One region of the Desulfitobacterium chlororespirans DSM 11544 genome, then DNA from elsewhere that is predicted to be linked to it. Evidence: a T-box and tRNA genes for the amino acid it is inferred to sense, from the RefSeq annotation. Region 1 holds a T-box; the other holds one or more tRNA genes.
The links. A T-box is a leader RNA that pairs with one kind of tRNA and senses whether it is charged. The one in region 1 lies ahead of BUA14_RS22415 (valine--tRNA ligase), so its partner is inferred to be a tRNA-Val.
Positions count from the first base shown of each region.

Region 2: it encodes a tRNA-Val, which carries the amino acid that the T-box ahead of BUA14_RS22415 (valine--tRNA ligase) is inferred to sense. The anticodon was not compared.

Region 1 is NZ_FRDN01000016.1:33,712-38,139, forward strand. Features, by position in the region: gene BUA14_RS22410 (methyl-accepting chemotaxis protein) at 28-1,365, opposite strand; T-box leader at 1,770-1,990, shown strand; gene BUA14_RS22415 (valine--tRNA ligase) at 2,060-4,428, shown strand, end outside.
Region 2 is NZ_FRDN01000028.1:3,386-7,813, reverse strand. Features, by position in the region: gene BUA14_RS28685 (YkgJ family cysteine cluster protein) at 1-168, opposite strand, end outside; gene BUA14_RS26885 (DUF2200 family protein) at 345-554, opposite strand; gene BUA14_RS26880 (VOC family protein) at 558-983, opposite strand; gene BUA14_RS26870 (class I SAM-dependent methyltransferase) at 1,279-1,899, opposite strand; partial or broken gene BUA14_RS26865 (DNA-3-methyladenine glycosylase) at 2,094-2,315, opposite strand; tRNA gene BUA14_RS26860 (tRNA-Val) at 2,581-2,657, opposite strand; gene BUA14_RS26855 (DUF2798 domain-containing protein) at 2,784-3,038, opposite strand; gene BUA14_RS26850 (DUF2798 domain-containing protein) at 3,061-3,312, opposite strand; gene BUA14_RS26845 (LysR family transcriptional regulator) at 3,530-4,428, shown strand, end outside.

The DNA.
Region 1 (4,428 bases):
TCAGCTGGCCTTAATGTTGATATGGTGTTAATTCAAAATGAATTTGCGGGCCGCATACTGGAGCTCTTGGGCTGTTTTGGAAAGCTCCTGGGCAGAAGCGTTGATCTCTTGCATAGCGACCATCTGCTCAGAACTGCTGCTGGCTACTTCCTCTGTCTGAGCAGTGGTCTCTTGACAGATAGCAGCGACTTGAGTTACCTCATGGGCGATGATATCTGCACTTTGGGTGATACCGCTGGATAGAGCTGAAATCTCTTGAATCTGCTCACTCAGGACTTGAGTGCTTTCTTTAATCCGCGTAAAGGCTTGTTGGGCATTTTGAATGGCATTGGCTCCGCTTTGCACCACTTCTTTTTCTGAGTCCATACTGGTGATGGCTTCGTCAAGGCTGGTCTTGATATCATGGATAATGGTTTCGATTTGAGCGCTGGATAGAGTCGATTGCTCGGCCAGCTTCCGGACTTCTTCAGCGACGACGCTGAAGCCCCGGCCGTGTTCCCCAGCCCGTGCAGCTTCGATGGCTGCATTCAGTGCCAAGAGGTTGGTTTGATCCGATATGGCTTTAATCGTTTCCACAATAGAGCCGATGACGGTAGATTTTTCACCAAGGGCAGTGATGATCTGTCCTGTGTTATCCACGGAGTTATGAATATGCCCCATCTGAAGATTGACCATGGTCATGGCAGTATCTCCGTCCTGGGCAAGCTGCAAGGACTGCCTTGAAGAGTGATCGGCAAGATTAATATGCTCCTCAATCTGACGAATGCCATGGGCCATAGATTGGATGGAACTCATAATGTTTTGGACGCTGTTGGCTTGTGTCTGGGACCCGGATGCCACTTGATGGATGGAGGATGATACAAGTTGGGCTGATTCACTGGTTCCCCCCGACTGAGTGGAAAGAACTTGAGAGGATTCGGCAAAAATGTCGGCACTATGGGTAATGTCTCCCACCAAAGAGCGGAAATTCTCAGTCATTTGATTCAGGGATCTACAGAGGGTTCCTAATTCGTCTTTTTGCCCCATGCTGTATAGGGTTGCCGTAAGGTCCCCTTGAGCCATTTTTTCAGCGAATTGCACTCCGCGGCGTAGTGGAGTGGCAACTAAGTAGGATATGTAAAGTCCATAAATAAAGATGATAAGTCCTGCTATAACGAGTGAAACCAGATAGATAAGGATGTTTTGCTCGAGGTTGGCCCCCGTCTTAACCATAAAGTATATAGCTCCACCGGCTACAAGGGTAATCAAGGCATTGATGCCGAAAGCCAGGCTGAGCTTTGCCGATACGGATAAGTTAAACCACCAGCGGACAATGCCGGAGTGTTTAAAAAAGAATTCGCTTATTCTGTCTAAAAAACTGTTCATTTAATGCCTCCTTTGTATAAATTTTGCCACGAAAAAGTTCGGAATTAATTACAATGAAATATAAGTACCAAAGGGTACCGCCCAAAATAGATCCGGAATAAATGGGGACATTGGATTTTCTTTACCCTATGTATGCAGGGGGGTTACGGAAGGGGGAAGGAGAAAGAATGGATTGGAATTATTGGAAAATTTAATCGCCTTTATTGTATCATAGGTTTTTGTAATTGTGGAGTGCGGATTTGTTAATAGTTAATGACTTTTAGCACATAGTCTGTTTGATGCAGATTCCTGAGCGTAACCGCTGACTTTTTGAGCTTAGCAAGAGCGGGAAGCTGCATTTTTAGGGTTTTCTTTGACATGAACGCTTCTGATGGATATAATAAACTATATTATCATGAAGAGCAATAAACTCTGGGAATGCAAGAAAAAGTTCAGCCAACGGTTCAGAGAGAAAGACGCTTGCTGAGAGTCTTTTCCGCTTGGAGACTTTGGGTCGTGCAGGAGGGGCGGGGATGAATCGAGTAATCCTTGACGGTTTGCCCGTTATCGCAATTAAGTGCAAGAGCTTTGCTTAGTAAGCGGGGTTCTTGAAAAAAGGTGGTACCGCGAGTTCTTCGTCCTTTAGGGGATGAAGGGCTTTTTTGGTTTTAAGGCAATGAATGAATCCGTATAATTCTGAAAGGAGCGCTTATACATGTCGGAGGATTTTAAAATGGAAAAGGTATATGACCCAAGCCAGGTTGAGGGAAAATGGTATCCCTACTGGGAGGAGAAAGGATATTTTCACGCGAATGTGGATGATGCTAAGGAGCCTTTCAGCATCGTCATGCCCCCGCCGAATGTGACCGGAGCCCTTCACCTTGGCCATGCCATCGATAGTACGATCCAGGATATCCTTACCCGCTTCAAACGGATGCAGGGATACAATACTTTATGGCTCCCCGGCACGGATCACGCGGGTATTGCCACTCAAGCCAAGGTGGAAGAGCAGCTGGCTAAGGAAGGAACCAACCGGCATGCTCTGGGTCGTGAGAAATTCCTGGATAGAGTGTGGGACTGGAAAAAAGAATATGGGGGACGTATTACTCAGCAGCTGCGCCGGCTGGGTGCCTCCTGTGATTGGTCGCGGGAGCGCTTCACTATGGATGAAGGATGCTCTAAGGCTGTACGTGAAGTCTTCGTAGATCTTTATCATAAGGATTTGATCTACCGGGGCAATTATATTGTTAATTGGTGCCCTCATTGCCATACGACCATTTCTGATATTGAAGTGGAGCATGTGGATCGGGAAGGGCATCTTTGGCACCTTCGCTATCCGGTCAAAGACAGTGACGAGGCTTTGGTGGTAGCCACCACACGTCCGGAAACCATGCTGGGAGATACCGCGGTGGCCGTTCATCCGGAAGATGAGAGATACCGGCATCTCCTGGGCAAAACGATTATTCTGCCGCTGACTAACCGGGAAATTCCCATCATCGCCGATGACTATGTGGATCGGGAGTTTGGGACAGGTGCGGTAAAAATCACTCCGGCTCATGACCCTAATGACTTTGAGATGGGCTTGCGTCATCAGCTTCCTGCCATCACTGTCATGGATCGGGAAGCGAAGATGAATGAACAAGCCGGTAAATATCAGGGAATGGAACGTTATGCCGCCCGGAAGGAGATTGTGAAGGATCTTGAGGCTCAGGGCCTGCTGGTCGAAGTAGATAACCATCAGCATGCCGTAGGGGAGTGTTATCGCTGCTCCACAGTGGTGGAGCCTATGGTCAGCAAACAATGGTTTGTTAAGATGGGGCCCTTGGCTAAACCTGCTATGGAAGTGGTACGGGAAGGGATCATGGAATTTGTGCCCGAGCGTTTTGCCAAAATTTATCTGGGTTGGCTGGAAAATATCCGGGATTGGTGTATATCCCGTCAGCTTTGGTGGGGGCACCGGATTCCTGTCTGGTATTGTGAAGATTGCGGGGCAGAGATCTGTGCTAAAGAAGATCCGGAGACCTGTCCCCAATGCGGATCCAAGCATATTGTTCAGGATCCCGATGTTTTGGATACTTGGTTTTCTTCAGGGTTATGGCCTTTCTCAACCATGGGGTGGCCGGAAGAGACTCCTGAACTTAAGCAGTTCTATCCCACTTCCGTTCTCGTAACCGGACGGGACATCATCTTTTTCTGGGTCGCCCGCATGGTCTTCATGGGTCTAGAGTTTATGAAGGATGTGCCTTTCCAAAAAGTCATGATTCATGGCCTGGTTCTGGATGCTCAAGGCAGGAAGATGAGTAAATCCTTAGGCAATGGGGTGGACCCGCTGGAGGTCATTGACCAATACGGTGCGGATACCCTGCGTTTCATGCTGATTACAGGCAACACTCCGGGCAATGATTTGCGTTTTCATCCGGAACGCTTGGAGGCGACCCGGAACTTTGCTAATAAGATTTGGAATGCTTCCCGTTTTGTTCTTTTAAATCTTCAGGATTATGAGGAAGGCCCCCGCGGCCAGCTGAAGCTGGAGGATCGTTGGATTCTTTCCCGTTATGAAAAGACTGCAGGCGAAGTAACGGAGGCCTTGGAACAGTTTGATCTGGGTGAAGCAGCCCGTCTCCTCTATGAGTTTATTTGGAATGAGTTCTGTGATTGGTATATTGAACTGGCTAAAGGCCGCCTCTATGATAAGGAGCACCCAGAAGCCCGTCATACGGTTCAATCCATTCTTCTGGAAGTTCTGGAAGGTATCATGAGACTGCTCCACCCCTATATGCCCTTCATCACGGAAGAGATCTGGCACAACCTTCCTACCTCAGGGGAGAGCATTATGATCCAGTCCTGGCCCAAGGTAAACGGCTATCGGGAGGATGACACTGAGAAACAGATGAACCAAATTATGGATGTGATCAAAGCGGTTCGGAATATCCGGGCGGAGATGAATGTTCAGCCGGGCAAAAAAGCTGAAATCATCCTGGTCGCACCTGAGAAGGCTGTTTTTGAGGTTCTGGAATCAGGCCGGGAAAGTATCCGGCTGTTAGCTGGCGGTTCCGCTGTGGATGTCGTCTCCAATCTGGAAGT
Region 2 (4,428 bases), on a different contig from region 1:
GTTTCTGCAACTCCTGCAGTCATAATCAGCAAACAGTTCGTTATGCAATGCCAGAAATTGCTTATCCAGCTCCTCTTCATCGGCATGATTCTTCAGGAAGGAACGGAATCTGAAATTGTCAGCCTCCATCATCTTTGCTGCTTTTTTAACTTCACTCGGTTTCAGCATATCTTCTGTTTCACCTCACATTATCAGTAGTATTGACAACATAATGTGTAAGATAGGTTTTTTCTATAAAGGCATCTCCGGATTTGCTAAAACGCAAGGGAATTTTCTTCCCTTTTACGCCCCACCGGTTATATGCCGTCCATGAAGGCTTTAACTGATTCTCCAGCGCATATACCCTAAGTTCTTTCATGATGAGTCTTCGATTTCCTCGACGCGAACTCCGCTTCTCTATTAATTTGAGACTGCAATCCCTGCTTATCGTAGCCTATCAGCCATTGGATGATGGTATCGACTTCCGCTTTCGTGCGTCCTTTACGCTCAGCTTTTTGAATATACAGAGGGTAGATACTGGAGATTTTCATTTTGTATACACGTTCGTTATTCATTCTTCATCCCTTCACTTGCTTCGGCGCTTCCTCAGCGACAACATTCCAGTTCACGCCGAACTTGTCTGTCACTGCGGCATGGAATACACTGTAGAAGGTCTCGGTCAGCGGGAGCGTCACCTCGCCACCCACGCAAAGCGCAACGAAGATAGTCGCCGCTTCCTCTCCCGTAGGTACCGTAGCGGTTAGTTTGATAGTGTCGCCACTCTTGAGCGGCGTAGCTTCATCGGCAAACCAGATGTTCGTACCGCAGACGTTCATTTCGGCGTGCATAACCCAAGTACGCAGCAATTCAGGCGGCGTCTTTGATCCCTCTGGCATATAGTCACCGTAGGTCAGGATTTTGGGTTCGTCACAATGGAAGACGGCGCGGTAGAAATTCAGTGCATCTTTGCAATTCCCGTTGAATGTAAGATAAGGTATAATCATGGTTTCCTCTCCTTTATTTTGCGTTTGGTGATACTCCTTCTTATTCTTTCCCAATATTTCTAACGAGCAATCTTTTTCAGCTGGATATCAACAACGTTTATCATCCAGTTAATCTTCTGCTGTACTTTTAGATCCGAGCTTTTCATTTGCTCTAATTTTAAACGGCATAATTCCAGAGTAGATTGATACCTCATGCTAATATCCATTTCATCACCGCCGTTCACGGACAAGGATTTCTGAGTAAGCCGGATATTTTTATCTTCGTATTGCATTTCTATGCCTAATTTCATAAAGATCAGCAGACTTTAGCCGCCTCAAGATAAACAAGCGGAAATGCGGCTCTTAATACTTTCCGCCGGCCAACAGAAAAACCATTTCTCTCAATAAACCCGGTATATTCCTCCGGTGTCCACTTCGAGTAAGTTTCAAACCCGATCAGCTTCAGTATTTTGGCGTTCAGGTTCCAGGTAGAGTTCTTTAGGTGCCCATGGGCAAAGGTCGGCGCGATCAGTAACCCACCCGGTTTCAATACCCTGCGGATGCCCGCAAGCGCTGCTTCGGGGTCCGGAATAATATGCAAAGCATTGGAAATGATGACCGCATCAAACGAATCCTCCGCAAAGGATAATGCCGTAGCGTCTTCAATAGAAAATTTAACATTTGGCGGAGCAATTTTCTTTTTTGCGGTTTCAATCATCTTGGGGGAGAAGTCCGTCGCTTCAACCTGCCGGACAAATTTGGCTATACCAAGGGCAATCAAACCGGTTCCGGTGGCAACTTCCAAAACCCGCATATCGGCTTTCAGTACTTCCGACATCAGACGGTACATTTCTTCGTATGCCCCTTTGCTAAACCGATTAATCTCGAAGTCATAAAGCCCGGAATACCGGTTCCAAAATTTTTTGTTGTCGCCCATAATCAGTTGCTCCTTAACCTGAAATTTTAACCGTCAATGTCTGATTTATATTCAGCTTCATTCTCCCTTACTGTTGGCGCATTTCCACAATCCTCACGTTCTAGAAAAATACCGTGAGGTGTTTTTAGCATCACTCCCATCTGAATGAATCACCAGTTTAAATAAAACCCCCGTTTTATAATTGGAGCATCACTGTAAGAGAATCCCGGCCCGCCATACATGACCTCTACTCTTGCCGTTCTTTTTCCGCCATAGGAATGTGCCGCTTTATCTTCAATTCCCATATATGCTTCTGCCTCAACAATTTTTGCCGAAATTCTCTGTCCTTCTACTTCGTGCACAAGCGTCTTACCGAAAAGTTCTCTGGCAACGATCACTGAATCTCTATTATAAAATTCTTTGCCTAATGCCTTCATTGTCTAGTGTATTCCTTTCCCCATTCTTAACGGCAGCATCCGTCACCCCCATATCAAATCCTGCTCTGGGGTCATATATACCTACTGCCAAGCAGAACAATAAACCTGCGCAAGATTATTGACACTACCGACACCTTGTATTTGGCTATGGATAGCTTATCATAATAAAACAGATTCAGGCCATGGTTTGCTCTGAATCCGTTTTTTAATCTGTCAAGCTATCGGATTGAATCGTGTAACTGTGTCTACCCATTTTTCAATGATTTGGTGGGCTTGAGAGGGCTCGAACCTCCGACCCCCGCGATGTGAACACGGTGCTCTAACCAACTGAGCTACAAGCCCGAAGCAGGATGACCTGCTCATTAATTTTAGCACATATTTCCTCATTCACCAACTTTTTCGTTCAAATCATTGCCGTCATTCTTTATCTAAGCGACAGTTATGGATTATGTATGACTTTTTAACTTGCTAGAGTTTCAATTTATCAGCGAGTCTGGCGAAAAACCGCGGCAGAAAAAAAGACAATGGTAGGGCGGTGAGAAAACCCACGGGCCACCTGGATAGCCAGACTATCCAAAAACCGCCTGTAAAGCCTATATTTACGATGGTCATCACGAACGACATTACCATAGAAAAGGTTAAAGCCATACCAATGCTCATAAATAATGCCCGCTTGTTAAGGTAGCTATTAGGTTTTTCAATTGCATTTTCCTGCACAGCCATAATGTATCATCATCCCCCCATCTCAGCGATATTTTATGGTGCGGGTGTGGACACTCTGGTTAAATAAATTCAGAGATAATTTTTGGATGGGCGGAACGATAATTAAGGACAGCGGAAATGCCACCACAAAGCCGATGAGCGTCGAACTCAGCCATGACGTCAGGAATCCCGGCATGATTCCCCCCGTATAGATCAAAAGCATAAAAAAACCCATCGCGATACTGAAAACCAAGGATATCATAAAGTTCATAAAAAGAATTTGTTTTTTATTCAACCTCTTTCCTCCTTAGTTTGGGAAACTGCTTCACCTCCTTGCGGCAACCAACTATGGAACACGGGTAATCATCATTTTTTTCACCTCCTGTACATAATGATTAGGGAATCTGGAACCCCTTTACTTAAGCATATAGCGTCTTTAAGAATTTTAAAAATACATTATAATTCTAACTAAGTATAATCTTTTGATATAACAGATTGAGGTGATACGAATCATGAATTATCGCCAACTCAAATACTTCACGGTCGTTGCCAGATTGCTTAACTTCTCCAAAGCTGCCGCAGAACTCTACGTCAGCCAGCCTGCCTTAAGCAAGCATATTGCCGAATTGGAAAAATACTTTGGAACCGCCCTTTTCCTTCGAACTAACCGCAACCTCGTTTTAACCGAAGCCGGAAAGGTCTTGCTTGACGAGGCGGAAAGCATCTTCGCCAAAGAGCCAGAAATCCTGCGCAAGGTAAGCGAAGCCTCCAGGAAACGAACCGGGAAATTAACCATTGCCTTCATCAGCACCAGTCTATCATTTCATATCCCTTTACTAGTTAAGCAGTTTAATCACGAATATCCCCTGATTGAAGTTAATCTGCAGCGCCTTCCTTGGGGCAAAGTCGAACGTGCCGTTTCCGACAAGCAAGCTGATCTTGGGTTCATGATATCGCTTAGGGAAGAAAATGCACCTGTTTCAGCATCCTATGTCTTAACTCATACCTATCCGGCCGTCGTTGTAGCCAAGGACCATCCTCTAGCCGACCGAAACACCATCCATATGGCCCAGCTTAAGGATGAACAATTTATCCTGGTCTCTCAGGGTGCTCAGCCCAGCCCTTACGAATACACGATACGCCTATGCCAAAACGCAGGGTTCACGCCAAACATCACCACTACCTGCCCCCTTGCCGAAACCGCTCTGATGCTGGTCCAGGCCGGCCTTGGCATCTCAATTCTTTCAAGGCTCGCCCCGGTCCAAGGTATGAATAACGTGAAATTCATTGATATTGAAGGAGTACCCGCCTGTCCGTTCTCCGTTATATGGAATAAGGAGTCCACTAATACTTCTTTAGGGGTATTTCTAGAAAAAATAAAACAGTATAATTGGTCTAATCCTGATGAGGC